3 regions of the Rahnella sp. CJA17(1/100) genome follow, and region 2 is predicted to be linked to each of the others. Evidence: riboswitches for the same ligand, from Rfam matches in the RefSeq annotation. Region 2 holds a riboswitch; each other region holds the start of a gene.

Region 1 (9,884 bases), on a different contig from region 2:
CCGTTGCTCGACGTCTGGATGAGCCACGGCGATAAAGTGACGGCCATCCCGTCTGATTTTGTGACCGTTGCCAGCACTGAGACTTGTCCGTTTGCCATTATGGCCAACGAAGAAAAACGCTTCTACGGTGTGCAGTTCCATCCGGAAGTGACGCATACCCGTCAGGGCCTGCGTATGCTCGAACGTTTCATCATGGATATCTGCGAGTGCGAAGCCCTGTGGACGCCGGCAAAAATCATTGAAGATGCCGTTGAACGTCTGCGTGTGCAGATTGGCGACGATCATGTGATCCTCGGCCTGTCCGGTGGCGTTGACTCTTCCGTGACCGCCATGTTGCTGCACCGCGCCATTGGCGACCGTCTGACTTGCGTGTTCGTCGATAACGGTCTGCTGCGTCTTAACGAAGCAGATCAGGTGCTGGAAATGTTCGGTGACCGTTTCGGTCTGAACATCGTTCATGTCGCTGCGGAAGAGCGCTTCCTGTCTGCGCTGGCAGGCGTTGATGAACCTGAGGCCAAACGTAAAATCATCGGCCGCGTCTTTGTTGAAGTGTTCGATGAAGAAGCCTGCAAGCAGGATGAAGTGAAATGGCTGGCGCAGGGCACCATCTACCCTGACGTGATTGAATCCGCAGCCTCGGCCACCGGTAAAGCGCACGTGATCAAATCGCACCACAACGTGGGCGGTTTGCCGAAAGAAATGAAACTGGGTCTGGTTGAGCCGCTGAAAGAACTGTTCAAAGACGAAGTACGTAAAATCGGTCTGGAACTCGGCCTGCCGTATGACATGCTTTACCGTCACCCGTTCCCGGGTCCGGGTCTGGGCGTTCGCGTGCTGGGCGAAGTGAAGAAAGAGTACTGCGACCTGTTGCGTCGCGCCGATGCTATCTTCATCGAAGAACTGCATAAAGCCGACCTGTATAACAAAGTCAGCCAGGCCTTCACCGTCTTCCTGCCTGTCCGCTCCGTTGGTGTGATGGGCGATGGCCGTAAATACGACTGGGTCGTTTCCCTGCGTGCAGTAGAAACCATCGATTTCATGACCGCGCACTGGGCACACCTGCCGTACGATTTCCTTGGCCGCTGCTCCAACCGCATCATCAACGAAGTCGACGGTATCTCCCGTGTTGTCTATGACATCTCGGGCAAACCACCGGCAACGATTGAGTGGGAATGATTTCGCGTCTGGCAACAGCCTGCACGTTAAAGCAATAAACACCTCTAAGCCCGCGTAAATGCGGGCTTTTTGATATCTGTCAGATATCAGACGGCCGTTTCAACCTTATCATGTGATTCTTTCCATAGTTTATTCAACTGTACCTGTACTATCTTTAACCGGTGGTGCAAAACGATGCAGTGCTAATGGACGACGGATATCTATCGTAAAGGTAGTCGTACTCACTCTTATATTCAGGCCTTATAGTTTCTCTATGGAATCGAATCCTCACGCGCCGTTGGCCAGTTTTATTGATCTCATGATGGATGCTGTTTTTGCGGTTGATGCCCATGCCAATATCGTTTTTGCGAGCGCATCATGCGAACGTATCTTTGGCTATACGCCGAAAGAAATGATCGGCAAAAACATGTTTGACATGATGCTGCCTGAAGATCGGGAAATAACCCGAAACTCGGTGGTGGGGATCATGTCTGGCAATCCTCAGTTTCATTTTGAGAACCGTTACATTCATAAGAATGGACAAGTAGTCAACATCATGTGGACGGCACGCTGGTCACCGGCTGATCAATTGCGCATTGGTGTTGCCCGAGATATTACCGAACGCAAACGATCCGAATTGTTGCAGTCTGCGCTTTATTCTATTTCTGAAGCTGCACATACCGCCGAAGATTTACTCAAGTTATTCCAGCGCATTCATGAGATCGTCGGCACGCTGCTGCCCGTCGATAATTTCTCGGTGACGCTCTACGATGATGAAACCGGTAAACTTAGCTTCCCTTATCATGTGGATCAGTTTCTGCCGAGGCCAGACCCCTTTACCCTGATCCCAGGTACGTTCTACGCAGAGATTATTCATACCGGTCTGCCGCTGCTGCTCACACCTGAAACGATGGTTGCCCGCATGGAAGAATTGCGGGTCTCTTTTGGCATGAATCCATTCTGATGGCTGGGTGTTCCGCTCAAGTCGCATAAGGGCACGATTGGCGTGCTTATGGTCAAAAGCTACCCAGGTGGTGTGTGCTACAACGAACAGGATCAGGAGTTACTGCAGTTCGTTTCGACTCAAATAGCGACTGTCATTGAGCGTCAGCAAATGCAGGCTCGGCTGCAGTATATGGCGCAGTATGATCCACTGACCGACCTCCCGAATCGTGGTTTTTTGCATGACCGCCTGAAAGTCGCGCTCTCAACAGCACGTCGGGAGCAAGGTCAGTTGTCGCTGTTGTACATTGATCTCGACAAATTTAAACAGGTTAACGATACGCTTGGCCATGGTATTGGGGATTTACTGCTGCAGGGGGCCGCTGCGCGCCTGAAGTTGTGTGTGCGCGAATCGGACACCGTCGCTCGTGTCGGCGGCGATGAGTTTGTGGTTTTGCTTCAGGGGGTTTCCTTACCCGCGTCTGCTCGGGTAGCAGAGAAAATCCGTGACGCTTTCAATCCTCCTTTTACCCTGGAAGGCCACAGTTTGAACATCACGCCCAGTATCGGAATCGCACTCTATCCGGAGCATGGTAACGATGAACGTCAGCTTCTCGAATATGCCGATAACGCCATGTATGTAGCCAAAAACGGCAAAGCGCATTGAGAAAATAGCGATCAAATGGGAATAAGTTTTAGAGACATCTGCTATTTAAAATCCACAAAACGCCAGTGTGATTAAATTATCCACTGGCATTTTTTATGCCTGAAATTCTCTCAGATCCTTATTTCAAATGCGCCGCAAACCCATTTTTCTCCGGCGCAATTTCCGGTTTCAATATCAGTGACGGAATAGCGTAATCGCCGCCATTCTGCTGGCGGAATGAAATGGGTGTCGTGCTTTCTAATGTATCCAGCCGGTGAGACATCTCCGCGCAAATTTGCGCATAGCGGGTTTCATCCATGCGTCCGGTGCGGTAGAACACCAGCGGCGGGAGTACGCTGAAGCCCGGATAGTGCAGGATGCCGTGATGGATCGGGAACAGCAGCTCGTCGATAGGGCCATTAATCCCACGCGCACTGTAATGCGGTTCCCAGCCGCCGGTCGTGACCATCAGCATGGCGCGTTTACCGGCCATTTTGCCTTCTCCGTAACGGTCGCCCCAGTGCGTGTCGGAATGTTCACCGACGCCGTAAGCAAATCCATAGGCATAAACGCGTTCCACCCAGCCTTTCATAATCGCGGGCATTGAAAACCACCATAGCGGGAACTGAAATATCACGGTATCAGCCCACTGTAATTTTTCCTGTTCGGCGGCAATATCATGGCTTTGCGTGCCATTCTGGTAAGCGCGCTGTGAATCCTGCGAAGGTTGAAAAGGCCCTGATGAAGGCCCGGTGTTATCTCCGGCATCCAGCGCGGCTTTCCATTGCATGTCATACAAATCCGATATCTGCACATTGTGCCCGGCGGCCTGCAAATGACTGACCGCAAAATCTTTCAGCGAGCCGTTCAGTGATTGTGATTCAGGGTGGGCATAGACGATCAATACATTCATGACGAATTCTCCGCTAAGTGGTAAACGCAGAGTAGGTTGTTGTCAGGTATAGTTGAAATGAATTGATCATATAGCAGGTATAGCGATGAGTAATTTCGGCCGTTTGGATCTCAATTTGTTGCTGACGCTGGATGTCCTGCTCGCCGAGCAAAACGTCACGCGTGCGGCGCAACGCCGTAATCTTTCACAACCTTCAGTCAGCGTTCAGCTCGCGAAGTTGCGGGAATTTTTTGATGACCCTTTGCTGCTGCCGGGACCACGGGGGATGCGGCCGACCGCGCGTGCTGATGAATTACGTGAGCCGCTGCGACGGGCACTGGCCGCGCTGGAGCAGGCCGTATCTGCGGGTGAAGTGTTTGACCCCTCGACGGCAAAGAATACCTGGAATCTGGGGGCGGCAGATTATGGCGAATCGACCATTGTGCTGCCCGCGTTACGGGCATTACGTAGAGCCGCACCTTCTGCACGGCTGGCTATTTTTGAAACGTCACCTGCGCGGATTATCCGCAAAATGGAGCAGGGTACGCTGGATCTCGCATTCCATACCGGCGAGGCGGTGATGAATGGCCTGCACAGCCGATTATTGTTTGCTGAACGTTATGTTTTGGTGAGCAGAAAAGGACATCCGCAGGTTAAAGGCGAGATATCGCGTTCAGCGTTTTGCGCACTGGAACATGTGATCGTTTCACCCGATGGTGGGGGTTTCTATGGCAATACTGACATCGCGCTGGCGGCCACTGGATTATCGCGCCGCGTCGTCATGTCAGTGCCGCATTTCCTGTTTGTCGTTCAGGTGCTGATGACCACTGATCTGGTGGCGATGTTGCCGGAACGTCTGGTACGTGGAAATCCTGCTTTGCAGGTTACTACACCGCCGCTGGATGTCCCGGGGTTCGAGATGTACATGGTCTGGCACGAGCGCGCTCATCGTGATCCTGCACATCAGTGGCTGCGTGAGTTTATCGCTGATTCAGTCTGAAAAAAGGCAGCCTTACGACTGCCTGTGTCTGACGGTGCGAAAAACCGGAGCTTATTCGTTGAACAGCTTGGTATCATTCGCCAGGCTATCTACCACAACTTTTAAATCGTTGGCGGTAACTTTCTGCTTATCATTAGAAACTTGTTTACCGAATCCTTTACGCACGACTTTGATCACCGGTTTGCCAGTACTGGCGTCGATCAGCTCACCTTCGAAATACACTTCAGTATCACGCGTGCGGTGGCCTGTCGCGGTTTGAGTACCGGCAATAACCAGCGCGACCGGGACGACTTCATAGAACTGCAAACCTTCTGCCGACGTGTTCACACCGGTGATCGCGCCTTTGAAAATCAATGTGCGCGGCCCTGCGTGATCTGTCAGTGGCAGGCGCTCTGCCAGTGCAGGTTTCATGCGGCTGTTGGCGTAATCCAGCACCCCCTGCAAGGTGGATTTGTCGATCTGCGCCGTAGGCTGCGGTTCCGGGTAGAATTTAATCGGTTCGTATTTGATGTAAGAATAATTTTCTTTCTTAAACGAAGGATCGATCCAGCGCAGAACCGGATTTCCTCCAGCCGTTTTCACTTCCTTAAGGCCGGAATAATCGCCTAAAAAACCTGAGTATTTTTCCGTCTTGGTAATGTGGCTGGTACAACCGGCCAGGAACAGTGCGCCAGTCACTGCGGCGATCTGCATCAGTTTTATTGTTTTCATTCGTACCCTCGAAATATTTTAAGGAAGACCAAGTATGTATAGCACCGCTGCGGAATTTAACCTCTTAACGACAAAGAAAAATTGATATTCATCAGGATCGCGAAAATACAGTTCTGTGAGGTAATCATTTCTTCCTTAATTATTTTTTTGATGAATGAAACAAATAGTATTCACCTTTTGGACTGTCCCCCGTAGAGATGATGTTCCAGCCTTTTGACAGATAAAAAGCAACTGATTTTTTACTCTTTACTAAGCATTTCAGCGATCCCTGACGGGTAAACGCTTCTTCCGCAGCCTGAAGCAATGCTGAACCTGCACCGGTTCCCTGATATTGCGGATCAACAAACAGGTTATGCAGGAAATTTTCCTGAGTGAAAATTGAGGCGAATCCCAGTAAATGTCCGTCACGTTCTGCCACCAGAATCGTCTCGCCGATCACTGCGTGGTCAAAATCTTCCAGCTGAAAATCGTCTTCCAGCCATGTCCAGGTATGCTTGCGTGAGGCCAGATACAACGTGCGTAAAAACGGGCGGTCTGCTTCTTCATAAGGACGGACAATAAGTGATGAGGACAAGTAAAACTCCTGAGGAAATTTTTCATCAACGTGTGTTGTTCATGTCTGTTTCCTGATACTGCCAGTGAAGCGGAGTGAGTTCAATTACGTTGGCTGATCGGTTTTTTTAACGCATTTCCTGATTGATCTTCTGACCTTCGCCGCCAATAATGTTCCCTTGACTCGGGGTGCCCGCTGCAAAGCAGGGCTGAGATTTTACCCGTATTACCTGATCTGGATTATGCCAGCGTAGGGAAGTCAGGTATCTCTCCTGATACCGCCTTCCTGAGTGCCGGTGGGGAGATTTATGAATACCCGACCTACCTTTTTGCCCGGCGCCTTAGCCGCCACTTCTCTGAAACAACTCCGCCTTTCAGCGCCGCTGGTTCACTGCCTGACCAACGATGTGGTGCAATCTTTTACCGCCAATGTCCTGCTGGCGCTGGGTGCATCTCCGGCGATGGTGGTTGATCCCGCCGAAGCGGCGCAATTTGGCGCCATTGCCGATGCCTTATTGGTGAACGTCGGCACGCTGACACATCCCCATGCCGATGCGATGCGGGCGGCTATTCACGCAGCCAGTCAGGCCGGAAAGCCCTGGGTGCTGGATCCGGTTGCCGTCGGTGGCCTGAGCTGGCGTACAGAATTCTGTCGTGAAATCATCATACTTAAACCTGCCGCAATCCGCGGTAATGCCTCGGAAATCCTGGCTCTCAGCGGCCTCAGTGCGTCCGGGCGCGGCGTGGACAGCGGTGATGATTCCCTTTCTGCCTTACCTGCCGCACAGCAACTGGCGCGGGAGACCGGTGCGGTAGTGGCCGTGACGGGGGAAACTGATTACGTCACCGACGGGATGCGCAGTTGGGCGGTGGCTGGCGGACATCCGATGATGACCCGCATGGTGGGTACCGGATGCGCATTATCTGCGGTGGTGGCGGCCTTTGTGGCTTTGCCGGGTGATCGCCTGGATAACGTGGCCGCCGCCTGCCGGGTGATGTCCTGTGCCGGCGAGCGCGCCTGTGCGGTCGTGAAGGGGCCGGGCAGTTTCACGCCTGAATACCTCGATAATCTGTATTTAATGGGCGAGGAATGGCTGAATGGCGAGGAAATGCAATGAAACGTATTAATGCACTGACGATTGCAGGTACAGATCCGAGTGGCGGGGCGGGGATCCAGGCGGATTTGAAAACCTTCTCGGCGCTGGGTGCGTACGGCACCAGTGTGATCACCGCGCTGGTGGCGCAGAACACCCGTGGTGTGCAGTCGGTCTATAACATTGAGCCAGATTTCGTTTCAGCACAGCTCGATTCCGTACTGAGCGATGTGCGGATCGACAGTGCGAAAATCGGCATGCTGGCGAATAGTCAGATTGTGGAGGCGGTTGCGGAGCGACTCAGACATTATCAGCCGCCGTTTGTGGTGCTGGATACCGTGATGCTGGCGAAAAGTGGCGATCCGTTACTGCTGCCGGAGGCCGTGGATGCCGTGCGTCGTTTGCTGATCCCGCAGGCTTCCCTTATTACGCCAAATCTGCCCGAAGCGGCGGCGTTACTGGAATGTGCGGTGGCGGCGAATGAAACCGAAATGCGTGAGCAGGGAGAAGCCTTACTGGCGATGGGATGTGGTGCCGTGCTGATGAAAGGGGGACATCTGAGTGATGAGGAAAGCCCTGACTGGTTGTTTGTGACCGGTTCCCGCGAGCGGTTTACTGCGCCGCGTGTGAATACCCGACATACTCATGGCACCGGTTGCACGCTGTCGGCCGCGCTGGCCGCGTTACGTCCGCGTCATCACAACTGGGCCGATACGGTACGCGAAGCCAAAGCCTATTTACAGCAGGCGCTGATGCAGGCCGACTCACTGGAAGTCGGCCACGGTATCGGGCCTGTGCATCATTTCCACCGCTGGTGGTAACCGCGGATTATGCCTGGTGCTGGGTTTCGCTCAGCGCCTGTTCAACCTGATGAAATTTCGTCAGCGCCTGTTGCAAATGAACGGCATCAAACGGGTTCAGCGGATAGAATTTTTCTTCTTTACGCGGGCGCAGCATGACGCGGATTTTAGTTGCTGACATCCGTTCAAACAGATAGCTGGCAATATCGTCGTTCTCCTCGTCCTGCCACGACAGCAGCAATGCCGCATGCTCACCGCTGCGGCGGCCAATAAATTGTCCGTGTGACCACAGCCCTTCAAATTCGCCATCCTTTTGCAGTTTTTTGCCACTGAACCACGGTGATTCAGCCTGCGTCAGGAGGGCTTGCGGCGTGATATCCGCATACAACTGGCGCCACTGCGGGCGGTTGTTATCCATCTGCCAGCAGGCCATGCCGAGATAATCGTTCAGTTCACGCCAGTCCTGTTCCAGTTTCTCCCTGAGTTCAGGATCCTGCACATGCATGAACTGTTGCAGGCCGGTCGCCTGCTCACCCAGCTTGTTATAGGCAATAACGGTCATGGTGCGGGGCTTACGGCGGAATGTGACCCACAGCAGCACTTTGGGGATGCGGAAAGTGATGGCCTGAACGGTGAGTTTGTAACGGTTGCCACGTGACATCACCAGGCCGCTGGAAGTGCCCCGTTTGTCCTGATAATTTCTCACCAGTACCACGCTGTTCTGTCCCATCCAGCCCGTGACGTAATGTTCTTTTTCGCTTTCTGCCACGTCCAGATCATGAACGATCTGGGTGATTTTCTCGTTATCGAGCTGGGAGAGGGACAGTGACTGATCGGCACTGTAGTAGCTTTTTTTCAGGGCGGCTGCGGCTGGCATAAAAGTATCCACGATATTGATGTGGTTTACAGCTTACACCAAGTTGTCATACAGATTTTAGGGATAACCCGCAAAATTTGATCGCTGTCGTTCACTGTTTGTGTATTACAACGTCCTTTTACTTACTCGGCATCAAACCAGTCACTGTTCTGTTCGGCAATGGGGGTAATGGTGGAAATCATTTCCTGCAAATGAATGCGGATAGCTTTTTCAGCGGCGTCCGGGTCATGCGCTTTCAGCCCGTCAAAAATCGCATAATGTTGTGCAATCAGATTTTCCGGCGGTGACACTTTACTGAGTGTCAAAAAGCGGACGCGATCCATTGTCGCTTTGATGTGCTCGACGGTTTCCCATGCCAGGCGGCAGTCGATGATCTGCGCAATCGTGCGGTGGAACTCATCATCCAGCAGCAGGAATTCCTGCGTTTGCTGACTCTTTGCCGCCAGCGTCTGACGCTCAAGATTATGTTCGAGCAAGGCCAGATCTTTATCGGTGGCGACCATGGCTGCACGGCGTACCACGGCGGTTTCGACTGCTTCGCGAATGAAGCGTCCGTCGGCAACCCGCTTGGAGGAAATTTTCATTACATAGGTGCCGCGTTGCGGTAAAACCTGAACCAGCCCGGCTTCGGCCAGTTTGATAAAAGCTTCGCGAACCGGCTGGCGGGACACATTAAAGCGTGTGGAAATCTCTTTCTCCGACAGGAATGCCCCCGGCGCGATGGCACAGGTGACGATGTCCTGACGCAAGGTGCGGTAAATCTGCTGATTAACCGGCACATTACTGAGAAATTCAAAGGAGTCTGTCATGGGCAAAAGTTGTCTTTAAAGTCGGGAAACGACAATACTAACATGAGTTTTCTGATGTTTTTGAGATTGTTAGCGCAAGCTTTCATCAAATTATTGGGAGTTTATATGCTCCCGGCAATACAGCTTTTTATAGGCCGCTGGTGTAATACCCAGCAGTTTACGAAATACCCGGCGAAAATACGCCACATCGTTAAACCCCGTCAGGCGTGCCACGTCCGCCACATTGCCGGTATTGGCCAGTAACAGCTTTTCTGCTGCAGTGACACGTTGTTTATGCAGCGCATCCGTCAGCGTCATCTGAAAGGTCAGGCGGAAAACCCGCCCGAGATAATCGGCGTTACAGTGCAGCCGCTGCGCCAGCTCAGAGGCCCCCAGTGGTAGATGAAACTGTGTGGTGATCAGCTGA
Region 2 (9,884 bases):
CGCCGTGGTGCTGATCTGGCTGAGTGCCTGGTTGCTGTGGCGCTGGTTCCGTTCGGGCAAAGCTTCACCTGATGCGATGACAAAATGGTTGCCCTTAGCGCGTCTGCGCATCGTCTGTGTGCTAAGTCTGGTCGCAACCGCAGTGAGTCTGGTGATGCTGAGCGAACAGCCGATGATGCCGGTTTATGGTCATTTGCTGTGGCAAGTGATCACCCGCTGATCCCCGGCATTATCCCCAACACGCTGGCCTGCGGCGCACTGCCGTCGGTCAGTGCCTGCGTCGGCCCGTCGTAAAAAATCCGGCCATCGACGATCAGCAACGTGCGCGGCGCGATCCGTGCCGCATCATCCAGATTGTGCGACACCATCAGCAACGTGAGATGGCGTTGCTCACATACCTTATCCAGCAACGTCAGCATCTCACTGCGCAGCGCCGGATCGAGTGCTGAAAAGGGCTCGTCGAGCAATAAAACCGGCTGACTGCGCAGCAGGCAACGCGCGAGCGCGACACGCTGACGCTGGCCACCGGAAAGTTGTGATGGCAGCCGGTCCAGACATTCAGTCAGCCCGACCTGTCGGGCAATTTCTTCCAGTTCCTGCTTCTGCTGCGCGGTAAGTTTCAGCCCCGGATGCAATCCCAGCCCCATGTTCTGACGTACCGTCAGATGCGAGAACAGATTATTTTCCTGAAACAACATCGACACCGGACGTTTTGCCGGTGGCGTCACGCTGTGATCTGCGCCGTTGAGCAGGATCTGCCCGCTGACCGGCGCCAGAAAACCGGCGACCAGACTCAGCAGGGTACTTTTCCCGGCGCCGCTCGGGCCGAGGATTGCCACACGTTCACCGGCGTCGATCTGTAAATCGAACCGCATCGGCAGATGTTCGTACAAATACGTCAGTTTATTCAGCGTCAGCATGGCGGCCCGGCAGTTTCTCAATCAGGGTGAATAACAGGAAGCATAGCAGCAGTAATAACAGCGCCGTCACCGCACCGTCCTGGCTGCGATAGGAACCAATCTGCTGATACAGATAAAACGGCAGGGTGCGGAAATTCTCGTTGCCGAACAAGGCAATCACACCGAAATCCCCCAGAGAAAGTACACAGGCGAAAGCCAGTGCCTGTGCAATCGGGCGTTTCAGTGCGCTGAGTTCAACCCGGCGCAGCCGCTGCCAGCCATGCATATCCAGCGAAAGACACAGCAGCGTGTAGCGTTCTGCCACATCACGCATCGGGTTATCCAGCACTTTTAATGCATAAGGTACGGCCATCAGCGCATTCGTGAGGATCACCAGCGGCCATGGCGATTGTGGCAAACCGGTGGTATCGCCGAGCAACAGGAAGAAACCGGTCGCCAGCACAATACCCGGCATCGCGAGGATCAGCATGCCGCTCAGGTCCATCGCCTGCGCCCAGCTATTTCTCTTGCGTAACCGCAGTTCGCGGCTGCTCCACAGCAGCATCATGGTCAGCAGCACACACAATAATCCGCTGCCGAGCGCGATACGCACGGATGTCCATAATGCCTGCCAGAGCGCGGGTTGTTGCAAGACACCGACCGCTGCCCGGTTTATGCCATCGGTAATGACGGCGAGTAATGGCGGCAGGATCAGCAACAACGCCAGGCCAATCAGTACGGCATCGGCGATGCGCCGCAGCCAGGAATCGTCAGGATTACGCCAGCGCTGAGAATGCGTTTGGCCCACCGGCAACGCCTGACTGAGTTTCTGACTGAGCAACACCAGCGCCAGGCAACAAAACAGCTGGATCAGGGCCAGCGTGGCGGCGCGGCTTAAATCGTAGTCGTAACTTAGCGCCTGATAAATGGCGAGTTCAATGGTCGTCGCCTGCGGACCGCCACCCAGTGAAAGCACCGTGGCGAAGCTGGCGAAACACAGCATAAAGATTAAGGCGGCGGCGGGGAATATCTGCCGGCGAATGGCAGGCCATTCCACAAAGCGGAATTGCTGCCAGATATTCATACCGAGTTGTGCGGCGAGCTGGCGCTGCTCAACGGCGATATTTTCCAGTGCCTGCACTAAAAGACGGGTTGCCAGCGGCAGATTGAAAAACACGTGCGCCAGCAAAATGCCCTGTAAACCGTAAGGCGAGAAACGGTAATCCATGCCCAGCCAGCCGCAAATTTGCGCCAGCCAGCCCTGTCTTCCGTAAACACTGAGAATGCCAAACACCGCCACCAAAACCGGCAAGACCAGCGTCATCGCACATAAACGTAATAACAGCTGACGGCCGGGGAAACGGCGGCGGAACAAGGTGCGTGCCAGCAAAATCGCGGGCAGCACCGAGCAAAGCGCTGAAAGCAGCGCCTGCCAGAAAGTAAAGCGGATCACATGCCAGAGATAAGGATCCTGCCAGAGCGAGGTGCCGTTCATCTGTGGCGCATGACGCCACAGAGAGCCTAAAGCCAGTACGGCCACCAGCAACATAGCCAGTGATGCGATGACGCCCGGCAACAGCCAGCGGGGGATCAATGGCTGACGGCGTTCTGCCATGCCTGGATCCATTGTGAACGATGAGTAGCGACATCCTGTGCGCTGTATTGCAGAGATTTGGCCGGAACCGTCAGCTGTTTAAACGCGTCAGGCAGCGGCGTATCCACCACCGGATACATCCAGTTGCCGGTCGGGATCACTTTCTGGAAATCTTCCGTGGTGACGAACTTCATAAACTGTTCAGCCAGTTTCGGTTGCTTGCTGTTTGCCAGCTGGCCCGCCACTTCGACCTGCATGTAATGCCCTTCGGTAAAATCGGCTGCGGCGTAGTTATCTTTCTTCTCTTCGACAATATGGTATGCCGGAGAGGTGGTGTAGCTCAGCACCAGGTCGCTTTCACCTTTGAGGAATAAACCGTAAGCCTCGCTCCAGCCTTTAGTGACGGTGACAGTTTTCTTCGCCAGTTTTTCCCACGCTTGCGGCGCTTTATCGCCGTAGACTTTTTGCATCCACAGCATCAGGCCCAGACCCGGTGTACTGGTGCGTGGATCCTCATAAATGACTTTCCATTTCTGGTCGCTGTTGATCAGTTCATCGAGGCTTTTTGGCGGATTCTTCAGTTTATTTTTGTCGTAGACGAAGGCGAAATAACCGTAATCGTAAGGCACGAAAGTGCTGTCATTCCAGCCGCCCGGCACCGTCAGTCTGGCGTTGGTTTTCGGTGCTTTGGCGAATAAACCGGTTTGTTCAGCGGCCTGCAACAGGTTGTTATCCAGCCCCAGCACGATGTCGGCTTTGCTGTTTTTACCTTCCATCCGCAGACGGTTGAGCAAAGACACGCCATCTTCCAGCGCCACGTATTTCAGTTCGCAGCCGCATTGGGCTTCAAAGGCTTTTTTAATGGCGGGACCGGGGCCCCAGTCAGCAGAGAAAGAATCGTAGGTATAAACCGTCAGAACAGGTTTTGCCGCAAATGTAGGTGCAGAAAGTAACAGCAGGCAGGACAGTAATTTTTTCAACTTTGCGCTCCAAAAAAATGAAAGGGCAAAGGATTTTGAGTAAGCATCGCGCAGTCTCAAATCCCTCCGCCGGGGTTAACCGGATCAGGTTCGACGGGTATCAGGTCTCAGCCATATTTAAACTTGCTTTCACAAGTGCTGGCACCCCGTTGAGAACGGATGTCATTCTAGTGATTAACGGCGCGATGCGATAGTCCGATTAACTGTCCGGTGGGGCAAACCAGGCGGATTTAAAGTCGAACCAGCCGAGGGTGTTCATACGCACGCCGCGCATACTGCGTTGCCCCTGTAGCACCAGCCAGTGATGGAACAGGGGATGGATCTGATGGCTGACCGTCTGTTTCTGGCTCCATTTCGCCATCGATAAATTCCCGGCGTGCCACAGGGCGGCATCGTCGTTCATCTCTTCGCTAAAGCAATGCTTTGCCAGCGGCAATTCGTAGAAATGCGCGAACAGTGAAAACTCCAGCGGCAGGGTGAAGTTGGCACTGCCGAGCCACAGATCACTTTTGGCATCGCCGCGGTGCCAGACTGCGTAATCCACTATCTGAATAATCAGTTCGATACCTTCTTCCGCCAGCAACGGGCGCAGGGCGTTGCAGATCGCCTGATGTTCGGAATGCTCGCCGTAAAATGTCAGCGTTACCTGCGTCAGGTTTTGCGGTTTGGGCGGACGTGGCCGGGGCGCTTTGTGATGCCATCGCGGCAGCAGGCCATACGCCGGAGACCAGTAGCGCTGGTAAATCGGTTCGGCATTATTCAGTAAGGCGATGGGATTGAGTAAATCGCACAACCACTGGCGTGTTTCTTCAGATTGTCCGACCGGCGAACGCTGGTCAAATAACAAGAAATAGCAGCCTTCTTCAAGGCGACTTTCCAGCTCGCTTTTGCCTGATTCATCAGCCTGAAGCTGTACGCCGGAATGCACCAGCTCTTCACTCAGTTCCGGTAATACCCAGATATTCACCTCGTCGATCAGTGCCCGGAAGCCAAAATAATCGTCAAAGGCGCGGATGCGCAGCTGTGTTTTCAGATTACGCACCACGGCGTAAGGGCCGGTGCCGACCGGATGGCGGGCAAAATCAGGCAGTGACTGCCATTCCTGCGGCAGGATCATCGCGTGGATATTGCCAAACAACCACGGCAGCCAGCGGTCGGGTTCATTCAGGTGGATATCTATGACATTTGCCGTGGGCGTCATGACTGATTTCAGGTTGCTGAACAGCGGATGTGATTTCAGGCGAATAAACGTGGCGATAATATCTGCCATCTCGAGTTCGCGACCATGATGAAAATGAATGGCGGGGCGCAGATAAAACCGCCAGTGCAGCGGCGAAACTTCCTGCCAGTGATGGGCTAAATCGCCTTCTGCTTCCCCGTTTTCCTCATTTATGCGTGTCAGGCCGCTAAAGATTTGTCTGGCAATGTGGGTTTCGGAACGGCGCAACATGGTGCCGGGCAGCAGATTCATCAGCGGGCGATAATACAGTACGCGCAGAATATGTTTGCCCTGACGAAAGCTGCGACCGAGCTGGGAGAGCAGCATCTGGCGCACCAGGGTTTTGTCGCCGACCAGTTGTACCAGCTGATCAATGCTGTCCTGTTCCAGCAGCTCTTCAGCGCGCTGTTGCTGGAGTGCCAGCCCGGTATAAAGAAATTTCAGCGTGGATCGTTTGCCGCGTCCGGCCTCTGCATCCCACGTCAGCCAGCCCTGTTCTTGCATGGTGCTGAGCAACGAGCGCATGTGTCTGCGTGAACAGTTCAGGACTTCTGACAGTGCCTGTAATGTCGTTTCAGTTTCTTCACCGTGACAGCTTTGCCATAAGCGGATGAACTGTTGTTGCAAACGGGATGAGGACATAAAAGAGGAACTCCGTGGCCGATCTTCATCAATTTATCTTTCCTCATATTACGCCGATACTGTTTCTCAACGAAAGCCTGTTGTGAACAACCGGAGATCATCATGAAACGCAGTCTGAACGCCCGTTTCTATCAGCGTTATTTTGAAGCCATCAAAAAGAACGCCTCTAAAAATCATGCTGACTGGCTGTCCTGGGTTCCGGTGCAGTACCGTCTGGATATTCTGTCCCGTCTCACGCAGTGGGATATGGAAACGATGGACGACGAGCAATACCGCCGGCGACTGTGACTTCAGGTCTGACTAAATTCGATTTTCTGAGTAATGGTGTATTGTCACCAGCCAGTGAGGAAACTCACTGGTTTTTTTATGCTCATTTTCCAGAACCGACTGAAACTTCGCTACACTGTCTGTCTTGCTTTATCTGCATTCATTTCTCAGGGACGACGTCATGTCAAAACCTCGTTTTAATCGTATTTATGTCACCTTTCTGGTGGTCTCCTTGCTGTGCGGCGTGGCGGGTGCATTACAGGCGCCGACGCTGAGTCTGTTTCTGACCAATGAAGTGAAAGTCCGGCCATTGTGGGTCGGCTTCTTTTATACCGTTAACGCTATCGCCGGGATTGCCATCAGCTTCCTGCTGGCTAACCGCTCGGATAACAAAGGCGACCGGCGGAAATTGCTGATGTTCTGCTGCCTGATGGCGATCGGCAACAGTCTGGTCTTTGCCTTCAGCCGCGATTATCTGGTGTTGATCACCGTCGGTGTGTTGCTGGCAGCGATAGGTAACGCGTCGATGCCCCAGCTCTTTGCACTGGCGCGGGAACATGCGGATCGCTCCGCCAGTGAAGTGGTGATGTTCAGCTCGATGATGCGTGCGATGCTCTCGCTGGCCTGGGTGCTTGGCCCGCCGCTGTCGTTCATGGTGGCGTTGAACTACGGCTTTACGCCAATGTACCTGAGTGCGGCAGCGGTGTTTGTCGGCAGCATACTGATGATCCTGTTTTTCCTGCCCTCAGTACCACGCCTTGAACTGCCAGTGGACGAAAAAGTAGTGCATGCCAGCGCCTGGCGTAACAAAGATGTTCGTCTGCTGTTCTTTTCTTCTTTGCTGATGTGGACCTGCAATATCATGTATGTCATTGATATGCCGCTGTACATCACCAGCGATTTGGGCCTGCCGGAAGGACTGGCAGGCTTGCTGATGGGGACGGCGGCCGGGCTGGAAATTCCTGCCATGCTGCTGGCCGGATATCTGGTGAAACGTACCGGCAAACGCAAGCTGATGCTGTACGCCGTGGCGAGTGGTGTGATTTTCTATGCCGGACTGGTGGCGTTTCAGTTCAAGGCGGCGCTGATGATCCTGCAACTGTTCAATGCGATTTTCATCGGCATCGTGGCGGGGATCGGCATGCTGTATTTTCAGGATCTGATGCCGGGAAGGGCAGGTTCAGCGACTACGCTATTCACCAACAGCATTTCCACCGGTGTGATTTGCGCGGGGTTGCTGCAGGGCTTTATCGTGGAAAACTTCGGCCATTATCCGGTCTACTGGGCGGCAACTGTGCTGGCGGTGGTGGCGCTCGGGCTGATGTATAAAGTCAAAGATGTTTAAATGACGTAAGGTTAAAGAGCGATTTATTCGCTCTTTAACCTATTCAACTGAATAATATATTCCGTTTTTTGCTTGTTCCGGCAACGTCTTAATGATTTTGAAGTATCTGTTTTTATCCTGCAAAGATTAATATTTTAAGTGCTTCGCATCCTCTTTACCTGTATGGCTAATGAAAAGTATTTTCTATAATAGCGTCTTTCTTAAAATTCTAATGCAGGGTGTTAAATATGATTCCAGTTGTACTTATCAGGAAAACATATAATTCATTTATTGATGAGAAAAAATCTGAGGGCTGCTGTATTGGGTTATGCCTGACGTGGCTGGGCGATATATTAAAAGAAAGGCCGGTACAACAAAGGGGGGGCTGGTTTTCCGGCTGGCTTTCCGGTTGGTTCTCCACGCCACTGACACCTGACAAGAAAGCCTTAATCCCCTCTGATACTGCGAAGCTGAGGCTATTGCTTGAACGTTCATACCGGCGGCACGAGAGCTATCTGAGGAGCTGCAAGGAGAGCCAGCAGGATCCGAAACGTCAGACAGGACGCCATCAGGTCTTTGTTAATTATAAAAATTTCCGTCAGGCAGAAAAGGAAAGAATAACTGGCGTTCCCGGTTTACAGTATCGTCTGATAACACGTAATGATTTCATGTTATTTAACGGGGTAAACAGTTTTGGTCACGCTCACCCTCTCACCGGAGCGATCATTGCTTTCCGGTTTTCTGAGGTGCCGGGTGAGGTTGGCTATCATGCCGTTGCGGCGTTTCGCTACAGTGCTTCGGAATGTTTTTTTCTCGATCCCAATTTAGGATTATTTAAAACATCCTCTTCTTATCCTATGTTAGATATTACTAAATATATTAAACAAGTATACAGAGAGGCTGTTCCATTAATGGAATTTATAGTTTCTAAGAAAGGCTAATTAAATGGTGGCCGATTTTTGTGCATTAGCCGTTGTTGAGTAAAAATAGTAGAAGTGTTTTGAATATGATTAATGTTATTTCCATCGAAAAAAATTATGGTTAAGTCGATTTTTTATCAGGCAAGTACCAGGATCCCATCGCTGTAAGTGAAATAATCGTGACAAAGAAACTGAAGACAGGATGGCTATGCAGGGGGAACTTTGCAGAGGCTTTCGGGGATGTCTTAAGGCTGATGAAGAAAGCGGGGCTGGGCCCGCCTTCTTCATCGTTTACAGATAATAATCACTGCATAAACGCAGGCTGATTCTTCTCGTAGCCGGAGATATTTTCTTCGTGTTGCAGGGTCAGACCGATGCTGTCCAGACCGTTGATCATGCAGTGACGACGGAAGCTGTCGATGACAAACGGATAGCTTTTATCGCCCGCTTTAACAGTCTGCGCTTCCAGATCCACTTCGAACTGAATGCCTTCGTTAGCTTTCACCAGCTCAAACAGTTCATCCACTTCGGCGTCGCTCAGCGTGATTGGCAGCAACTGGTTGTTGAATGAGTTACCGTAAAAGATATCGGCAAAGCTTGGCGCGATCACAGCATGGAAACCGTAATCGGTCAGTGCCCATGGCGCATGTTCGCGGGAAGAACCGCAGCCAAAGTTTTCGCGTGCCAGCAAAATGCTCGCGCCTTTGTAGCGCGGTTTGTTCAGCACGAAATCAGGATTTGGCACCTGACCGGCATCGTCCAGAAAACGCCAGTCATTAAACAGATGCTGGCCGAAACCGGTACGGGTAACTTTCTGTAAAAACTGTTTAGGAATGATGGCATCGGTATCGACGTTAGCTGCATCCAGCGGAACCACCAGACCGATGTGTTGGGTAAATTTAGCCATGGTGTTTTCCTCAGTTCAGTTCACGGATATCAGCGAAACGGCCGGTGACCGCCGCCGCTGCCGCCATTGCCGGGCTGACCAGATGCGTGCGACCGCCACGACCCTGACGGCCTTCGAAGTTACGGTTGCTGGTAGACGCGCAACGTTCGCCCGGTTCCAGACGGTCATTGTTCATCGCCAGACACATAGAACAGCCTGGCAGACGCCATTCAAAGCCCGCTTCGATGAAGATCTTATCCAGCCCTTCTTCTTCCGCCTGCGCTTTTACCGGGCCGGATCCCGGTACCACAATGGCCTGTACGCCGTTCGCCACTTTACGGCCTTTGGCCACCGCTGCCGCAGCGCGTAAATCTTCGATACGGGAATTGGTGCAGGAGCCGATGAACACTTTATCAATCGCCACGTCGGTCAGTTTAATGCCCGGCTGCAAATCCATATACGCCAGCGCTTTTTCCGCTGAGGCACGTTCTACCGGATCGGCAAAGGATGCCGGGTCCGGGATGGTCTGATTCACGGCCATCACCTGACCCGGGTTAGTACCCCAGGTGACCTGTGGTGCGATTTCAGACGCATCCAGCGTAACAACGCTGTCGAACTTCGCCCCATCTTCGGTTTTCAGGGTTTTCCAGTATTCGACCGCCGCGTCCCAGTTCTGATCTTTCGGCGCAAACTGACGGCCCTTCAGATAAGCAAACGTAGTTTCATCCGGCGCAACCAGACCGGCTTTCGCCCCCATTTCGATCGCCATGTTGCACAGGGTCATACGACCTTCCATGCTTAACGCTTCAATGGCTTTACCGCAGAATTCCACAACGTGACCGGTGCCGCCTGCGCTGCCGGTTTTCCCGATAATCGCCAGAACGATATCTTTCGCTGTGATACCGACAGGAGCTTCGCCGGTCACTTCAATTTTCATGGTTTTAGCGCGACCCTGTTTCAGGGTTTGTGTCGCCAGAACGTGTTCAACTTCCGAAGTCCCGATACCGAATGCCAGTGAGCCAAACGCGCCGTGCGTGGCGGTATGGGAATCACCGCAGACAATCGTCATACCCGGCAACGTCATGCCCTGTTCAGGGCCGATAACGTGAACGATGCCCTGATACGGGTGATTCAGGTCATACAACTGCACGCC
Region 3 (9,884 bases), on a different contig from region 2:
GCATCGGCAATATCGGTGGTCCAGTCCAGACCCAGCGCATCGCACCCCGTTGCGGCCATCGCTTCCAGCCACTGACCACCGCCTTTGGTAAACAGAGTCACCGGCACACGACGTCCTTCGTTTTCACGGATCAGACCATCAACAATTTTGTGCATATAGTTCAGGGAGAATTCGCGGTAATCGCGAGGAGTCAACACGCCGCCCCAGGTGTCAAAAATCATCACAGACTGGGCGCCCGCTTTGATCTGTGCATTAAGGTAAAGAATGACGCTGTCTGCCACTTTATCGAGTAACAGATGCATAGTCGCCGGATCGGCGTACATCATCTTTTTGATTTTGGTGAAGGCTTTACTGCTGCCCCCTTCTACCATATACGTCGCCAGCGTCCACGGGCTGCCGGAGAAACCGATAAGCGGTACTTCACCTTGCAGGTTTTTACGGATGGTACGCACGGCATTCATGACATACCCGAGTTCCATTTCAGGATCCGGAACCGGCAGTTTTTCGACATCGGCACGATTCGTCAGTGGTGAAGAAAAACGCGGGCCTTCACCGGCTTCAAAATAGAGCCCCAGCCCCATCGCATCAGGAATGGTCAGGATGTCAGAGAACAGGATCGCCGCATCCAGCGGATAGCGACGAAGCGGCTGCAAAGTCACTTCACAGGCCAGCTCGGCATTCTTGCACAGCGACATAAAATCACCGGCTTCAGCGCGGGTTGCTTTGTACTCCGGCAAATAACGACCAGCCTGACGCATCATCCAGACCGGTGTAATGTCCACTGGCTGACGTAACAAAGCACGCAGGTAACGGTCGTTTTTCAACTCATTCATTCTTGCTCTTTCCTTCAGTATTCGGGCCGCCCGACAATCATCTGACAGCATTCTATCACGTAAAATCGCCTCTACTCTTCGTGTTCGGCACGACAAAGGGCAACGGTGTCTTCAATCAGGCGGCGCGCAATCGTCCCGGGCGGCGGCAACTGCGGCAATGCATCAAAGCGATACCAGTTCGCGTTAAGCAACTCTTTCGGGTCATGTTGTATGTCGCCACTGTCGTAATCCGCCATAAATGCCATCATCAGCGAATTGGGGAACGGCCAGGGCTGGGAACTGATGTAACGGACATTTTTCACCCGGATGTTACTTTCTTCCATCACTTCACGTGCCACAGTTTCTTCCAGGGTTTCTCCGACTTCCACGAAACCCGCCAGAACCGTGTGAATACCATTACGATGACGGACATGCTGCGCAAGCAAAATCTCATCCCCCTTACGGATAGCCACAATGATGCAGGGCGCAATCTGCGGATAATAGCGTTCGCGACAGTGCCCGCAGAGTGCAGCCCACTCGGTTTTGCTGACGTGCATTTCATGTCCGCAGTAACCGCAAAACTTGTGAGAACGGTAAAACTCTGACAACTGCACGCCACGCCCGACCAACTGGAATAATCCGCGATCCTGATCCAGCAACTGACGGGCGGAAACCATATGGTTTGGCATCGTCTGACGAACCAGCCAGACAGGTTCACCCTGCCATTCGCCGATCTGCCGCGCTGTTTTACCGGTCAGAGAAAATTGTTCGGCGCTGCCAAACGGCAGTTCACCCTCAGGCAGCCATAGCTTGCCTTCCTGGCTGATGATCCACCAACCGTTGTGTTGCTCAGTAATCTGTAATTCCATAATTGTTGTTGCATAACCTCGTCGGGACTGACAATCTGAGTAAGATATTTACATATTAGTAACTTTTGGTTACTTTTTTTGTCGCTCACGGAGTCAACCATGCTAAATCGTCTGGAAAGACTGACCCAACGCGTTGGTGGCAGTAATGAGTTAGTGGATCAATGGCTGCACGCACGCAAAGAACTGCTGGTTTCGTACTGCACTTTCGTCGGTCTGAAACCCAATAAAGAAAAACATACACCTTTGAATGAAAAGGCGCTGGACAGTTTTTGCCATCATCTGGTCGACTATCTTTCTGCCGGGCATTTTCATCTCTATCCACGCATCATTGAAGAAGTCGATGGCGCAGGCAGCCCGAAAAAAGTACAGGCGGCAAAAATCTACCCTGCTCTGGAGCTGAATACTGAAGCTATCATGGCTTTCCATGACAGTTACACAGAAACTGATATTAACGATGACAATGCTTTCGCGTTTCACTATGCATTATCGGATATCGGTGAGGCATTAGATGCCCGTTTTCAACTGGAAGATCAATTAATTATCATGGCTTTTGAGCCTGCCCCGGAGAGTGTGCCACCTTCGGAAAACGAACCTGATCTCGCCAGACCGGCTTAACACGTTGCCACAATAAAACCCTGCTCAGGGTTATGGTTTTACTTGTAGTTTAAAAAAACGCCTCCTATATTGAGGCTTCTTGTCGGAGTGCCTAGCGCATAATTTTCTGTTGAGAATTACGCCAGGCTGAGACCGTTAATTCGGGATCCGCGGAACCTGATCGGGTTAGTACCCGCGAAGGGAACAAGAGTAATGTTATGCGTTCAGCGCAATCAGGCATCTGCCTGCATAAGGCCGCCCGTGCTGCACCGCCCATTTTTACTCCTGCCGTAAACCTCCTGACAAGCAATTTTCCATCACGTTTTTTTGCGAGGAATTTGCTATGTCGAGTACCCAAAAACCCGTTATTTCTGAAAAGAAACCGTCAAATCGCCGTGAACAACGCGCGCAGGCACAGTCGTTTATCGACAGCTTGCAGGGCGAAGCTTTCCCCAACTCCCGGCGTATTTATCTTGAAGCTGACCGCGAAGATATCCGCGTGCCGATGCGTGAAATCCAGCTCAGCCCGACGCTGGTCGGCGGCGGCAAAGACAATCCGCAGTTCGAAGAAAACGAAGCAATTCCTGTTTACGACACCGCCGGACCTTACGGTGATCCGGCGGCAGTTATCGACGTGCATACTGGTCTGGGAAAATTACGCGCCCGCTGGATAAACGAGCGTGCGGACACGCAGGAACTTTCACAGGTCAGTTCCGGTTTTACTCAGCAGCGGCTGGCGGACGACGGGCTGGACCACCTCCGCTTCGAACACCTGCCGCACCCGCGCAAAGCCATTGCGGGTAAAAATGTCACGCAACTGCATTACGCCCGCAAAGGCATCATCACACCTGAGATGGAATTTATCGCCATTCGCGAAAATATGGGGCGTGAACGGATCCGCGGCGAGGTTCTGCGCCAGCAACATCCCGGCGAAAGCTTTGGCGCGCATCTGCCCGCCAGTATCACTGCAGAGTTTGTGCGACAGGAAGTGGCAGCCGGGCGCGCAATTATTCCCGCCAACATTAACCACCCTGAATCAGAGCCGATGATCATCGGGCGTAATTTCCTGGTGAAAGTGAACGCTAATATCGGCAACTCGGCGGTGACATCTTCCATCGAAGAAGAAGTGGAGAAACTGGTGTGGTCGACACGCTGGGGCGCGGACACCGTAATGGATCTCTCCACCGGACGTTATATACATGAAACCCGTGAATGGATCCTGCGTAACAGTCCGGTACCGATCGGCACCGTGCCGATTTATCAGGCCCTGGAAAAAGTGAACGGTGTGGCCGAGGATCTGAACTGGGAAATATTCCGCGATACATTGCTTGAACAGGCCGAGCAAGGCGTCGATTACTTCACCATTCACGCCGGTGTGTTGCTGCGTTATGTGCCGATGACCGCCAAACGCCTGACCGGGATCGTGTCGCGCGGCGGTTCGATCATGGCGAAATGGTGTCTGTCACATCATCGCGAAAGCTTCCTGTTTGAGCATTTCCGCGAGATCTGTGAAATCTGCGCCGCCTATGATGTCTCGCTTTCATTGGGCGACGGCCTGCGTCCGGGTTCGATTCAGGATGCCAATGACGAAGCACAATTCGCCGAATTACGCACGCTGGGCGAACTGACCAAAATTGCCTGGGAATACGATGTTCAGGTGATGATCGAAGGTCCGGGACATGTGCCAATGCAGATGATCCGCCGCAACATGACCGAAGAACTCGAGCATTGTCACGAAGCCCCGTTCTATACCCTCGGTCCGCTGACTACCGATATCGCGCCAGGTTACGATCACTTTACGTCCGGTATTGGCGCCGCGATGATTGGCTGGTTTGGCTGCGCCATGCTCTGTTATGTCACGCCGAAAGAGCATCTGGGCCTGCCGAACAAAGAAGACGTTAAGCAGGGTTTGATTACCTACAAAATCGCAGCACATGCTGCCGATTTAGCTAAAGGCCATCCCGGTGCCCAAATCCGCGATAACGCCATGTCAAAAGCGCGTTTCGAATTCCGCTGGGAAGATCAGTTTAATCTGGCTCTCGATCCGGCAACGGCACGCGCCTACCACGATGAAACGCTGCCGCAGGAATCCGGCAAAGTTGCACACTTCTGCTCGATGTGTGGCCCGAAATTCTGCTCGATGAAAATCACTCAGGAAGTTCGCGATTACGCCGCTGCGCTTGAAGCCAAAGCCCAGCCAATAGAACTCGTTGAATCCGGTATGGCGCAGATGTCTGCCGAATTCCGTTCGCGCGGCGGTGAGCTTTATCACCCGGCCGATAACCTCAGTTCGGAGAGCAGCAAATGAATCCGTCCTCTCAATCCTTTCCTGCCGTTCCATTCCACCTCGGTTTATATCCGGTCGTTGATACCGTGGAATGGATTGCCCGTCTGCTGGACGCGGGCGTTAAAACACTGCAACTGCGTGTGAAAGATTTGCCTGATGAGCAAGCCGAGCCAGCAATTATTGATGCCATCGCGCTCGGTAAAAAATATCAGGCCCGGTTATTCATCAACGATTACTGGCGTCTGGCGGTCAAGCATCAGGCGTATGGGGTGCATTTGGGTCAGGAAGATCTGGATACTGCCGATCTTGAGGCTATCCGTCAGGCCGGCTTACGGCTGGGCGTTTCCACGCATGACGATGCTGAAATGGCACGCGCTGTCGCGGTGAATCCTTCGTACATCGCCCTCGGCCATATCTTCCCGACGCAGACCAAAGATATGCCTTCGGCACCGCAAGGGCTGGCAGAACTCACCCGACATGTTAAGAAGCTCGATGGCAGCTTTCCGACGGTGGCCATTGGTGGGATCAGCATCGACCGCGCGGCGTCGGTTCTCGACTGCGGCGTCGGCAGTATAGCCGTCGTCAGTGCCATTACGCAGGCGGCGGACTGGCGTGCAGCGACGGCACAACTGCTGGCCTTATGCGCCAGCAAGGTGCCGCAAGATGCTTAACGATGCGGCTTTTATGCGCTACAGCCGCCAGTTGATGCTGGAGGAATTCGGTCCGCTGGCACAGGAAAAATTACAGGCGGCGAAAGTACTGATTGTCGGCCTTGGTGGCCTCGGCTCTCCCGCAGCCTTGTACCTGGCAGCAGCAGGCGTAGGTAAGCTGATTCTGGCCGATGACGATCAATTGCATATCACCAATCTTCAGCGGCAAATCCTCTACCGTACGGCAGATCTCGATCAGCCCAAAGCCGTTCTGGCAAAGCGTGAACTGCTGCGCCTGAATCCGCTTTGCGAAGCGGTGGCAATCACGGAACGTCTGTCGGGAGAAGCATTGACCCGTGCCGTATCGGACGCCGATATCGTTCTGGATTGCAGCGATAACATGGAAACCCGGCATGCAGTTAATAAAGTTTGTGTGGATGCCGGTAAAACCTTGATCAGCGGCAGCGCCGTCGGATTCAGCGGACAACTTCTGGTTATTGAAGCCCCTTACGCTCACGGTTGTTACGCCTGTTTATATCCGGATCAGGAAACCGTACAGCGCAACTGCCGTACATCCGGCGTGCTCGGCCCGGTGGTCGGTACCATCGGTACATTGCAGGCACTGGAAGCGCTGAAGATTCTGGCTGGCCTGCCTTCTGTACTGAGCGGCAAATTACGTCTGTTCGATGGAAAAACGCAAAACTGGCGTTCACTGCAACTCACGCGTTCATCTGCCTGTGCCATCTGCGGAGGCCACGTGTGAACATTCTGATCAATGATGAACCACACCAATTCAGTCAACCGCTCACGTTACTAAACCTGCTCAATTTGCTGGCGTTAACCCCTGCAGGCAGCGCACTGGCGGTTAACCAGGTCATTATCCCCCGCGATAACTGGCCAGCTCATTTACTGGAAGACGGTGATGAGATCTTGCTCTTTCAGGCGATAGCCGGAGGCTGACATGTTAAAAATTGCTGATACCACATTCACGTCGCACCTTTTTACCGGAACAGGAAAATTCGCCAGTCCGGCGTTGATGCAACAGGCGCTTGAAGCATCTGGCTCTCAGCTGGTGACTATGGCGATGAAACGCATCGATCTGCGTCGCGGAGGTGATGATATTCTGTCTCCTCTGCAACAGCTCGGCATCCGTTTGCTGCCCAATACATCGGGCGCTAAAACAGCTGAAGAGGCAGTATTTGCCGCGCAACTGGCAAGAGAAGCACTGGGCACAAACTGGGTGAAACTTGAAATTCATCCCGACGTAAAATATCTGCTGCCCGATGCCGTTGAAACATTGAAAGCCGCAGAGATTCTGGTGAAACAGGGATTTGTTGTTTTGCCGTATTGCAGTGCAGATCCGGTGCTGTGTAAACGTCTGGAAGAAGCGGGCTGCGCCGCCGTCATGCCGCTGGGTGCGCCGATCGGTTCCAATCAGGGGCTGCAAACCCGTGATTTTCTGCAAATCATCATCGAGCAGGCTCGCATTCCGGTCGTTGTTGATGCTGGCATTGGTGCACCAAGTCAGGCCGCTGAAGCGCTGGAAATGGGGGCCGATGCCGTGCTGGTCAATACGGCGATTGCTGTCGCAGGTGATCCGGTTGCTATGGCAACGGCATTCAGGCTGGCCGTTCAGGCCGGGATTATCGCCCGTCAAAGCGGATTAGGCGGCAGACAACGACACGCCAGCGCATCCAGCCCGCTGACCGGTTTCCTCAATACCTCGCAGGTGTTGTCATGAATAACTTCACAGATGTGTGGTCAACGCTGGACTGGGATGATATTTCGCTGCGTATCAATAGCAAAACATCCCGTGATGTCGAACAGGCGCTCAGCCGCAACAAAATCAGTCGTGAAGATTTCATGGCATTGATTTCTCCCGCCGCGCTGCCTTACCTGGAACCGATGGCGCAACGCGCGCAACAACTCACGCGCCAGCGATTTGGCAATACGGTGAATTTCTTCGCGCCGTTGTATTTATCCAATCTTTGCGCCAACGAATGTACGTATTGCGGCTTTTCGATGAGCAATAGAATCAAACGTAAAACGCTGGACGAAGATGAAATCAGGCGGGAATGCGAAGCGCTGAATGCGCGTGGTTTCAAACATCTGTTGCTGGTCACCGGCGAACATAAGGGAAAGGTCGGCATGGACTATTTCCGCCGTCATTTCCCCGTGATCAGAAGCCATTTCGATTCACTGATGATTGAGGTTCAGCCGCTGCAACAGGAAGAATATGCTGAGCTGAAAACGCTGGGGCTGGATGGCGTGCTGGTTTATCAGGAAACCTATCACGCGCCTGCCTATGCTTTGCATCATCTTCGCGGACAGAAACAGGATTTCTTCTGGCGGCTGGAAACACCAGACCGGCTCGGGCGTGCGGGGATCGACAAAATCGGTTTGGGGGCACTGTTCGGACTTTCTGGCAACTGGAGGACTGACAGCTATATGGTGGCCGAACATTTGTTGTATCTGCAACAAACCTACTGGCAAAGTCGCTATTCGGTGGCGTTTCCAAGACTGCGACCTTGTACCGGTGGCATCGAACCGGCTTCCCTGCTGGAAGAAAATCAGCTCTTACAACTGATTTGCGCTTTCAGAATGCTCGCGCCGGATGTCGAGCTCTCACTGTCGACACGCGAATCTCCCTATTTCCGGGATCACGTTATTCCGCTGGCGATCAACACTGTCAGTGCAGGATCTAAAACACAGCCCGGTGGCTATGCCGATAATCATCCTGAACTTGAACAATTTGCACCGCACGACAACCGTTCACCTCAGCACGTAGCGAACGCATTGACCCGAGCCGGGCTACAACCGGTCTGGAAAGACTGGGACAGTTTTTTGGGGCGCGTCTCGCAGGAAAATGTCGCCGGATGGCAAACAAGTAAACTCTCAGGAATGCAGATTCCATAAAGTAATTTTGCCCCTCGCACCCGCAGGCCAGGAGCATTAATGTGCTTTTGCCACTGCATATTCGCAACTGGCCGGCGCCACTCATCCCGGCGCTGCTTCCAAATAGCCGGAACAGGTTATCGTCCAGTTCCCTGTTCCGGCTCCTCTTTTCAGATCGTTTCAACTCGCACACTTCAGGCAAAAAAAAACCGCTCCCGAAGGAGCGGTTCTATGCGTTTCGACAGAAGACGATTAATCGTCGCTGTTACCGAAACCTGCGTTCAGCAGTTCAGCCAGGTTAGCCGTTGCTTCATCCGCGCTGACTTGCGGTACAACTGGCACTTCGCCTTGTGCTTTACGGCGTGCACGATCCTGGTGATAAGCGTAACCGGTACCGGCTGGGATCAGACGGCCAACGATAACGTTCTCTTTCAGGCCACGCAGTTCATCACGTTTACCCGCAACAGCGGCTTCGGTAAGAACGCGCGTGGTTTCCTGGAACGACGCTGCAGAGATGAAGGATTCGGTCGCCAAAGAGGCTTTGGTGATACCGAGCAGATCACGGGTAAAGGTCGCCGTGATTTTGCCTTCAGCTTCCAGCTGGCGGTTAGCGATTTTAACGCGAGACATTTCTGCCTGCTCGCCTTCCAGGAAGTCAGTGCCACCAGCGCTAACGATGGTGCCTTTACGCAACATCTGACGAACGATAACTTCGATGTGTTTATCGTTAATCTTAACGCCTTGCAGACGGTAAACTTCCTGCACTTCGTTGGTGATGTAGCGGGTAACCGCGTGAACACCACGTAAGCGCAGAATGTCGTGCGGAGACTCAGGGCCGTCAGATACGACGTCACCACGTTCCACAACTTCGCCTTCGAACACGTTCAGCTGACGCCATTTAGGAATCATTTCTTCGTAAGCATCGCTGCCATCCAACGGAGAAATTACCAGACGACGTTTGCCTTTGGTTTCTTTACCGAAGGAGATGATCCCGCTGATTTCAGCAAGGATTGCAGGCTCTTTCGGACGACGTGCTTCGAACAGATCAGCAACGCGTGGCAGACCACCGGTGATGTCCTTGGTACCGCCGGATTCCTGAGGAATACGCGCCAGGGTGTCACCAGAGTGGATCTGAGTACCATCTTCCAGCTGAACAATCGCTTTACCAGGCAGGAAGTATTGAGCAGGCATATCAGTACCTGGGATCAATACGTCGTCGCCTTTAGCATCAACGATTTTCAGTGCAGGACGCAGGTCTTTACCGCTACCGGTACGCTCTGCAGAGTCCAGAACCACCAGAGAAGACAAACCGGTCAGGTCGTCGGTCTGGCGTGTGATGGTCTGAGTATCCACCATATCGGCAAAGCGAATGAAACCACTCACTTCACTGATAACTGGCATGGTATGCGGATCCCAGTTAGCCACGGTTTCGCCGCCGTTAACAGATGCGCCATCACCTTTGCCCATCACGGAACCGTAAGGCACTTTATAGCTTTCTTTGGTACGACCGAATTCGTCGATCAATTTCAGCTCAGTGTTACGGGAAGTGATAACCAGTTTGCCGTTAGAGTTGCTAACGTGCTTATGGTTGCTCAGTTTAATGGTACCAGTGTTCTTAACCTGGATGCTGGATTCCGCTGCCGCACGAGATGCCGCACCACCGATGTGGAACGTACGCATCGTCAGCTGGGTACCCGGCTCACCGATGGACTGTGCTGCAATAACACCGATCGCTTCACCTTTGTTGATGATGTGACCACGTGCCAGGTCGCGACCG

What was found. Region 2 has a riboswitch for thiamine pyrophosphate ahead of thiB (thiamine ABC transporter substrate binding subunit). Riboswitches for the same ligand answer to the same signal wherever they lie in the genome.
Region 1: linked by a shared signal. The riboswitch ahead of thiM (hydroxyethylthiazole kinase) and the one ahead of thiB (thiamine ABC transporter substrate binding subunit) in region 2 are both predicted to bind thiamine pyrophosphate.
Region 3: linked by a shared signal. The riboswitch ahead of thiC (phosphomethylpyrimidine synthase ThiC) and the one ahead of thiB (thiamine ABC transporter substrate binding subunit) in region 2 are both predicted to bind thiamine pyrophosphate.

The regions. Positions count from the first base shown of each region.
Region 1 covers NZ_CAWOJA010000022.1:167,921-177,804, forward strand. Annotated here, with positions in the region: gene guaA (glutamine-hydrolyzing GMP synthase) at 1-1,176, shown strand, start outside; gene AACU55_RS12240 (PAS domain S-box protein) at 1,430-2,119, shown strand; gene AACU55_RS12245 (GGDEF domain-containing protein) at 2,168-2,764, shown strand; gene AACU55_RS12250 (NAD(P)H-dependent oxidoreductase) at 2,883-3,656, opposite strand; gene AACU55_RS12255 (LysR family transcriptional regulator) at 3,742-4,635, shown strand; gene AACU55_RS12260 (DUF3313 domain-containing protein) at 4,687-5,346, opposite strand; gene AACU55_RS12265 (GNAT family N-acetyltransferase) at 5,486-5,920, opposite strand; TPP riboswitch at 6,074-6,172, shown strand; gene thiM (hydroxyethylthiazole kinase) at 6,207-7,016, shown strand; gene thiD (bifunctional hydroxymethylpyrimidine kinase/phosphomethylpyrimidine kinase) at 7,013-7,813, shown strand; gene AACU55_RS12280 (hypothetical protein) at 7,821-8,669, opposite strand; gene AACU55_RS12285 (GntR family transcriptional regulator) at 8,792-9,478, opposite strand; gene AACU55_RS12290 (AraC family transcriptional regulator) at 9,569-9,884, opposite strand, start outside.
Region 2 covers NZ_CAWOJA010000055.1:201,124-211,007, reverse strand. Annotated here, with positions in the region: gene AACU55_RS20035 (DedA family protein) at 1-220, shown strand, start outside; gene thiQ (thiamine ABC transporter ATP-binding protein ThiQ) at 210-920, opposite strand; gene thiP (thiamine/thiamine pyrophosphate ABC transporter permease ThiP) at 904-2,514, opposite strand; gene thiB (thiamine ABC transporter substrate binding subunit) at 2,490-3,473, opposite strand; TPP riboswitch at 3,517-3,632, opposite strand; gene sgrR (HTH-type transcriptional regulator SgrR) at 3,673-5,334, opposite strand; gene sgrT (glucose uptake inhibitor SgrT) at 5,437-5,622, shown strand; gene AACU55_RS20005 (MFS transporter) at 5,783-6,946, shown strand; gene AACU55_RS20000 (hypothetical protein) at 7,174-7,866, shown strand; gene leuD (3-isopropylmalate dehydratase small subunit) at 8,150-8,752, opposite strand; gene leuC (3-isopropylmalate dehydratase large subunit) at 8,763-9,884, opposite strand, start outside.
Region 3 covers NZ_CAWOJA010000025.1:11,071-20,954, reverse strand. Annotated here, with positions in the region: gene hemE (uroporphyrinogen decarboxylase) at 1-833, opposite strand, end outside; gene nudC (NAD(+) diphosphatase) at 905-1,681, opposite strand; gene AACU55_RS14215 (Rsd/AlgQ family anti-sigma factor) at 1,781-2,296, shown strand; TPP riboswitch at 2,370-2,496, shown strand; gene thiC (phosphomethylpyrimidine synthase ThiC) at 2,619-4,583, shown strand; gene thiE (thiamine phosphate synthase) at 4,580-5,233, shown strand; gene AACU55_RS14200 (HesA/MoeB/ThiF family protein) at 5,226-5,975, shown strand; gene thiS (sulfur carrier protein ThiS) at 5,972-6,172, shown strand; gene AACU55_RS14190 (thiazole synthase) at 6,174-6,953, shown strand; gene thiH (2-iminoacetate synthase ThiH) at 6,950-8,128, shown strand; gene rpoC (DNA-directed RNA polymerase subunit beta') at 8,360-9,884, opposite strand, start outside.